DNA from 2 places in the Mammaliicoccus sciuri genome. Region 2 is predicted to be linked to the other one. Evidence: predicted binding sites of a transcription regulator. Region 2 holds the regulator's gene; the other holds the start of a gene.
The links. The regulator LexA, encoded in region 2, represses DNA repair genes until DNA is damaged. The targets are predictions, from matches to a motif close to CGAACATATGTTCG.
Positions count from the first base shown of each region.

Region 1 (4,451 bases), 420 kb from region 2:
TGCAACGACATTCTTTGTTTCAGCAATTCAAACTTCACAATTTTCCGTGTTTATCACACCAATTTCATTTTTACTATTATTATTTGTAACACCAGCATTTATCATTCACTTGAAAAAATCATTTTAATATCTTACACGATATAATTAGACACTTTATTGAGCACTATGCGCTTAATAAAGTGTTTTTTATTTTATAATTTTCACGAGCAATTGCTGTAATTAAAAGTTTAAATATGTAATAAGTAAACTATTTTAATGAATTTATTCAAAAAATGTATTGCGTGGAATAATCTTATCCTTTATACTAACTTTAGTAAGCGTTTACATATAAGGGGATCAAAACTTTCTGGGGGAAATTTTGATTAATAAAATTCGGTTAACAGAGTATTCTAAAGGGGAATACTCTGTTTTTTGGTGTTTTGAATAATATACGTTATAATATGTGAGACATTTCGAAAGGATGGCTAATATATAATGAAACAATTAATGCTCAAAAAAGGAAAAGAAGATAAATATTTAAGAGGATATCCTCTAGTAGAAAAAGACGATGTTTTTGATATGCCTAAAATGGATGAAGGAGAATTAGTTGCGCTTGTTGATGCGGGGAAAAAATTCATTGCAACTGCATATTATGGTGAACAAAATAAAGGTATAGGCTGGGTATTATCATTAGACTCAACTGAAAAGATTGATCATAACTTTTTTGTAAAGTTATTCGAAGAAGCTAAAAATGATAGAGCATATTATGAAAATGTAGATGGTATCAATGCATATAGATTATTTAATGCAGAAGGCGATGGAATTGGTGGACTGACAATTGATCATTATGACGGTCATTTATTAGTTCAGTGGTACTCAGTAGGTATATATCGATTGAAAGATAGAATATTACCTGCAATTAAAGAAGTCTTCGATTATAAATCAATTTTTGAAAAAAGAAGATTTAAAGGAATGGAAACTGCTTCAGACTTCGTAGCAGGTGAAGCACCAGAATTTCCATATGTCATAGAAGAAAATCATATGTTCTATAATATTAATCTTGATGATGGACCTATGACAGGTATTTTCTTAGATCAAAAAGACGTTAGAAAAAAATTAAGAGACCACTATAGTCAAGATAAAGATATATTGAATTTATTTAGTTATACGGGTGCATTTTCAGTTGCAGCAAGTGAAAATGCTCGTTCAACTACAAGTGTGGATTTAGCTAATAGAGCTAGACCATTAACTGAAGCAAACTTTGGTTTAAATACAATAGATCTTAATCAGAACCATATATTTATAATGGATGTATTTGATTATTTCAAATATGCTTTAAGACATGGTTTAAGTTATGACGTTGTCGTGATTGATCCACCAAGCTTCGCACGTAATAAGAAAAAGACTTTTAGTGTTCAGAAAAACTATCCTGAATTAATTGAAGGTGCATTAGAATTATTGAACGAGAGTGGTAACTTAGTGCTAAGTACAAATTCAAGTGCTTTCCCACAAAAAGCATTCAAAAAAATGATAATTCAAACATTAGATCAATTAGGTGTTGATTATACAATTTCTGATGTAATGGGATTACCTAAAGACTTCAAGAGTCATCCACACTATAAACCAAGTAAATACTTGAAAGTCGTATTCGTACAAATAAATGGTTAAAATTTCCTAGTTCGGGTATACATTATTATAATAATGTTTGAATATAATCGAACTGTGAGGAGAATGGAAACAATGGGAATTTTCGATAAAATTACGACAAAAGCAGGCAATAAAGCATTTGGTATACAAGAAATAAAGAAGCGTTCTGAATTACCAACTTCACAAGAAGAATTGTTAGAACGTAGAAAAAAAGCTAAAGAACTTATTCATAAGAAGTCATTAATGTCTTCAGCTGCAAATGTCGTACCAATCCCAGGACTTGGTGTTGGTATGGATATTAAATTAATGGGCGATATCATTGAAGATATTAATAAAATTTATGGATTAAGTCATAAGCAAGTTAATAAAATGCAAGATGATTTAAAACAAAAAGTTTTAACATCAGCTGCAATGAGAGGTAGCCAGTTTATTGGTCAAAAAGTAACGAATGCAATGGTGAAAGTTATATTTAGATCAGTCGTAAAAAGAGAAGCGGCAAAACAATCAAGATGGGTACCATTAGTTGGACAAGCAGTTGCTGGTTCAATTAGTTATTATTTAATGAAAAAAATGGGTGAGGATCACATTAAAAAATGTGAAACAGTCATTCAAGACTTTATAGGTGAATAGAATATTGAAAAGAAGCTAAGGCATTTTGTAATGTCTTAGCTTCTTTTTTGTGTAATTTTTTATTTTATATTTGCAATTATTCTAAAAACGCTTTATAATCAAAAAAGCAAACTAAAGTTTGAAATATAAACAAATGTTTGTGAGGTGAAATTGATGAATGAAAATGAAAAATTAATTCTTAACTTAATAAAAGAGAATCCTTTTATATCACAACAAGAGTTATCAGATAAAGTTGGTTTGTCTAGACCTGCAGTTGCAAATATTATTTCAGGTTTAGTTAAGAAAGAATATGTGCAAGGGAAAGCATATGTATTAAACGAGCAAAATCCAATTGTATGTATTGGTGGAGCTAACATAGATAGGAAATTTCATATTACAGACGATTTAGTGCAGGGCACTTCAAACCCAGTAACTTCTGAAACTTCTATTGGTGGTGTTGCTAGAAACGTTGCTGAGAATTTAGGACGTATCGGTGAAGATGTTCTGTTATTAACGACTTCAGGTAATGATGCAGAGTGGCAACATATTTCTGATTTATCATCACCATTTATGAATGTAGACTATGTTGAGAAAATCTCTAGTGAATCAACGGGAAGTTATACAGCATTGTTAGATCAACATGGTAGTATGACGATGGGGTTTGCGGACATGTCAGTATATGACAAAATTACGCCAGAATTTATGATTAAAAACACATATTTACTCAATAAATCAAAATGTATTATTGCAGATTTAAACTGTCCTAAAGAGACGATAGAGTTTTTATGTTCATATGCAGAGAAGAAAAAGATTAAATTAGTATTGATTGCAGTTTCAGGCCCGAAGATGAATCGTCTACCTCATAATTTACATGCTGTTGATTGGCTCATATTAAATAAAGATGAAGTTGAATCATTTGTAGGTAAAGATGCACAAACAGAAGCGGAATTAATTCAATACATTGGTGAAATTAGATCACTTGGTGTGAATAACTTAGTTGTGACATCAGGTAAAGATAAGATTATTTATGATGGTGATGAAGGTCAACGTCAATTTGAAGTCAAAAAAGTCGATAATGTCGTTGATGTAACAGGTGCCGGTGATGCATTTACATCAGGTTTAATTTATGGATGGTTGAAATCATATGAAATCGACAAAATTATTGATTTGGCAAAAGCAAATGCATCTAAAACAATTCAAACAGCTTATACAGTCAGACAAGATTTAGATAAAAAACAATTAATTAAGGACATGGAGGCTTTATAATGGAAAACTATATTCAATTTTCAAAAGAAGTAGAACAAGCAAAAGAGGAAGGTAAAGCAATTGTTGCTTTAGAATCTACAATTATTTCACATGGTATGCCTTATCCTCAAAACGTAGAAATGGCACAAAAAGTAGAACAAATTGTAAGAGATAATGGTGGGGTACCTGCAACAATCGCAATTATTGATGGAAAAATTAAAATTGGATTGAGCGAAGATGAATTACAATTATTAGCAAGTGCAGAAAATGTAGCAAAAGTTTCTAGAAGAGATATCGCTGAAATATTAGCAACTAAAAAAATTGGTGCAACAACAGTGGCTTCAACAATGATTTGTGCTCAATTAGCAGACATTAAATTCTTTGTTACTGGTGGTATCGGTGGTGTTCATAAAGGTGCTGAACATACAATGGATATTTCTGCAGATTTAGATGAACTTTCTAAAACGAAAGTAGCTGTCATTTGTGCAGGTGCTAAATCAATTTTAGACTTAGACAAAACATTAGAATATTTAGAAACAAAAGGAGTACCTGTAGTTGGATATCAAACTGATGAACTCCCGGCATTCTTTACAAGAGAAAGTGGTCTTAAATTAAACACAAGAATTGATGAAGTAAGTACAATTGCGAAACTTGCAGAAGTACAATGGGACTTAGGTTTAGAAACAGGTATTGTTGTCGCTAACCCAGTACCAGAAGAGGATCAATTAGAACCAAGTTTCATCAATGGTATTATTGACAAAGCAGTTGCTAAAGCTGAAGAAGAAGGTATTCACGGCAAAGATTCTACACCATTCCTATTAGGTGAAATCGTTAAGCAATCTGGCGGTAAATCATTAGAAACAAATATTAAACTTGTTGAACATAACGCTAAAATTGGTACACAAATAGCAGTTGAATACACGAACCTTCAAAAATAAAGAATAATCAGCTCAAATAATTGCATACTTATG
Region 1 is NZ_CP094824.1:2,061,312-2,065,762, reverse strand. Features, by position in the region: gene auxA (lipoteichoic acid stability factor AuxA) at 1-127, shown strand, start outside; gene MUA60_RS10765 (class I SAM-dependent rRNA methyltransferase) at 475-1,647, shown strand; gene MUA60_RS10760 (hypothetical protein) at 1,720-2,256, shown strand; gene MUA60_RS10755 (carbohydrate kinase) at 2,410-3,501, shown strand; gene MUA60_RS10750 (pseudouridine-5'-phosphate glycosidase) at 3,501-4,418, shown strand.
Region 1: MUA60_RS10755 (carbohydrate kinase) is a predicted target of LexA. The motif match lies at 2,364-2,377, and genes of this name have one in related genera.

Region 2 (4,451 bases):
CAAAAAGTATTGAACGTTCAACAAGGAATACTACACGAAGAATCAGCAAAGAAAGTTGAACTAAAGACACCAGATGACCAAGAATTTGCGATTAATAATATTCAAATCAATCAAACAAAGAACGAAGTAGAAAAGAAACTTGGTAAACCTAAGCGTATAACTGCTAATGAATATAACGAGAAATGGCATGTGTATCATAACGACTATCATGAATTTGTGATGGTAAGTTATGATCATGACAAAGTAACTGGTTTATATACAAACCAAGACCTTATAACTTCTAAAAAAGGTATCACAAGTAAAATGAACAAAGATAAAGTTCGTTCTATACTTGGAGAACCTGAAAAAGCAATAGAAAAAGACAAAGTGAAACTCATACAAAATGATGAAGATTATGATGTTTTCAAATTTGATAACATCTATACAACCGTGTTTTATGATAAACATGAAAATAATCAAATTAAAGGTATCATGCAGATTGCATCATCAACTGAAGATAAACGAACGAATCAGTATCATGCAGCTTCTGATGAATACAAAAAAGCTTTAGAATTACAAAACTTTGATCTTGTAAATGCTGAACGCGTACAGTTTGGACTACCTACATTATCTTATAATGAGCGTGTTAGTGAAACTGCAAGAAAGCATAGTCAAGACATGGTGAAAAATGATTATTTTGATCATAATAACAAACAAGGTATGTCTCCATTTGATAGATTAGATCGAGATGGTTTTAATTATCTTACCGCTGGGGAAAACTTGGCTTATGGTCAAATCAGTAGTATATATGCACATCATGGTCTCATGAATTCACTTGGACATAGAAAAAACATTTTAAATAAAGATTATAAAGAATTAGGTGTAGGTGTCGATATTGGCGAAGAATTACAGCCATATTGGACGGAGAACTACATCACGCAACAATAGAAAAGAGATAAATGATATTATCTTATCAACGTTGATATAATTAAATCGAGAAAAGTCAATATTTCATATTTCCTTAAATGTTTAACACATGTTGTTTCTAGTAATTTTGATTGGTGAAATAACATATAAAGGGGTAGTTTTACATGGAAAATAAAGAAATAAAACGAAAAGATTTAGATGTCTTAGAACGTATTAAAGAATTATTAAACAAAAAAGATGTATCATAAATATATGACAAGTAAAGAAAGAACTCGATAAAGGGAATATGAAAAAAGGAGATGCGTTCGCATCTCCTTTTTGTTATGTTACATTTCTCTAAACAATCCAACAACTTTACCTAATACTGTAACGTTATCTAAATAAATAGGTTCCATTGTACTGTTCTCTGGTTGAAGTCTATATCGCGTTTCTTCTTTGTAAAAACGTTTAACTGTAGCTTCATCATCTTCTGTCATTGCAACTATGATATCACCATTCTCAGCGATTGATTGACTACGTACGATTACTTTATCGCCGTCTAGTATACCAGCTTCAATCATGCTATCACCGACAACATCTAATATAAAGATATTGCTATTATGTGTTGATGTAAAATGTGCTGGTAATGGGAAGTATTCCTCTACATTCTCTACAGCTGTAATAGGTATACCTGCTGTAACTTTACCGATAACTGGAACGTGAATGGTGTTCTCTTGGTTAATGTTCTCTCCAACTGTTTCGGTGATTTCTATTGCTCGTGGTTTAGTTGGATCACGTTTAATGTAGCCCTTTTCTTCTAGTCTTGATAAATGACCATGTACTGTAGAGCTTGACGCTAAGCCGACTGCTAAACCAATTTCACGTACGCTAGGCGGATAGCCTTTCGTTTGTACTATATGTTTGATGAATTGATATATTTCAGATTGACGTTTAGTTAATTCTTTCATAGTCGCACGCTCCCAATTAATTATTTAAATTTATTATAGCACATACGTTTCCTTTGAACAAACATTTGTTCGTATTTTTATTGACTACGAACATTTGTTCTGTTATTATGATAATACAAACAAACGTTCTAGGAGGAATTGAGTATGACAATTACAATTAAGAAGACAGTATTAGTGTATATCGCAGTATTCTTAATGACTCTATTAATTGGATATTTATATTTAGCTCAGTCTAATGATCTTTATAATACAGAACAAACGTACGAAATGACCGATCATCAAATTAAACAACATAACCATATATCTGATTCCAATACATTAGTAGGGTCAATAGATTGAATTTAAACACGAGTAAATCCATTTGGATTTACTCGTGTTTTTTGGTATCTTTTATGTATAAAGAAAGTGGGGATATTATGCTAGATAAAGCAAAAATAGAAAGAATTAACGAATTAGCGAACAAAAAGAAATCTGAAGGTTTAACAGATAGTGAAGCTAAAGAACAATCAAAATTACGTGCTGAGTATTTACAAGCATTCCGCGGTAATTTTAAAAATACAATCGAGAATACTAAAATCATAGATCCAGAAGGTAATGATGTAACACCTGATAAGGTAAAAGAAATTCAAAAAAATAATAATATAAGAAAGTAAGTATAAATTAAGTAATAATAATTAATTTTTGAAAAAATTTCATGTATAATGAAAAGGTATTACAAGAATAAAGGAGACTACATTTATGTTTAACGAAAAAGATCAACTTGCAGTAGATTCAATCCGTGCTTTAAGTATAGATGCTATTGAAGCAGCTAACTCAGGACATCCTGGTTTACCAATGGGTGCTGCGCCTATGGCATATGCATTATGGACTAAGCATTTAAATTTCAATCCACAATCTAAGAACTATTTTAATAGAGACCGTTTTGTATTATCTGCTGGTCATGGTTCTGCATTACTATATAGTTTATTACACGTTTCAGGTAGTTTAGAACTTGAAGAAGTGAAGAACTTCAGACAATGGGATTCTAAAACACCTGGACATCCTGAATTTAGACATACTGATGGTGTAGAAGTAACAACAGGACCATTAGGACAAGGTTTTGCAATGAGTGTTGGTATGGCAATGGCTGAAAAACATTTAGCAGGTAAATTTAATAAAGATAAATACGATGTAGTAGATCATTACACATATGTTTTAGCAAGTGATGGTGACTTAATGGAAGGTATTTCTCATGAAGCAGCTTCATTAGCAGGTCACTTAAACCTTGATAAATTAATCACTTTATATGATTCTAATGATATTTCATTAGATGGTGAATTAAATAAAGCATTCTCTGAAAATGTTAAAGAAAGATTCACATCTTATGGTTGGAGCTATATCTTAGTTGAAGACGGTAATGACTTAGAAGCTATTGATAAAGCGATTACTGAAGCAAAAACATTAGAAGGCCCAACATTAATCGAAGTTAAAACGGTTATCGGTTATGGTGCGCCTAATAAAGCGGGTACTAATGGCGTGCATGGTGCTCCATTAGGTGAAGAAGAACGTGAATTAGCATTGAAAGCATACGGTTTAGATCCTTCTAAACGCTTTAATGTACCTCAAGAAGTATATGATATCTTCAGTGAAACAATGCTTAAACGTGCAAATGAAGACGAAGCAGCTTGGGAAAAATTAGTTGGAGCATATACAAATGAATATCCTGAATTAGGACAAGCATTTAAACAAGCTATTTCTAATGAATTACCAGTTGATTATGATAAAGAATTACCAGTTTATGAAGCTGGAAATAGCAGTGCAACACGTGCGGATTCAGGTGAAGTGATTCAAGCATTAAGTAAATCAGTACCTGCATTCTTTGGTGGTTCAGCTGACTTAGCATCTTCAAACAAATCAAATGTTAAAGGTGAAGCTGACTTTAGTAGCGAAACTCCTGAAGGACGCAACGTTTGGTTTGGTGTTCGTGAATTCGGTATGGCTGCTGCAGTTAACGGTATGGCAGTTCACGGTGGTGTTAAACCATATGGTGCAACATTCTTCGTATTCAGTGACTACTTGAAACCAGCTGTAAGACTTTCAGCAATCATGGATGTACCTTCAACATTTGTATTCACACATGATTCAATTGCTGTCGGTGAAGATGGTCCAACACATGAACCAGTTGAACAATTAGCTGGACTAAGAGCGATTCCTAACTTAAATGTGATTCGCCCAGCAGACGGTAACGAAACAAGAGTAGCATGGAAAGTAGCTTTAGAATCTGAAACAACACCAACAGCGTTAGTGTTAACAAGACAAAACTTAACAGCTTTAGATGTTGAAGAGTCAGTATTAGAAGAAGGCGTTCGTAAAGGCGGATATGTCGTATATCGTTCTGAAATCGAACCTGAATACTTATTAATAGCATCTGGTTCTGAAGTTTCATTAGCTATTGATGCAGCTAAAGATATCGAAGCACAAGGTAAAGGTGTACAAGTTGTATCATTACCTAACTGGCATGCATTTGATCAACAAGATGCTGAATATAAAGCATCAGTATTACCAGCATCTATCACTAAACGTGTAGCAATCGAAATGGCATCTTCTCTAGGTTGGCAT
Region 2 is NZ_CP094824.1:1,642,490-1,646,940, reverse strand. Features, by position in the region: gene MUA60_RS08485 (CAP domain-containing protein) at 1-927, shown strand, start outside; gene lexA (transcriptional repressor LexA) at 1,233-1,853, opposite strand; gene sosA (DNA damage-induced cell division inhibitor SosA) at 1,998-2,192, shown strand; gene MUA60_RS08470 (DUF896 domain-containing protein) at 2,270-2,506, shown strand; gene tkt (transketolase) at 2,592-4,451, shown strand, end outside.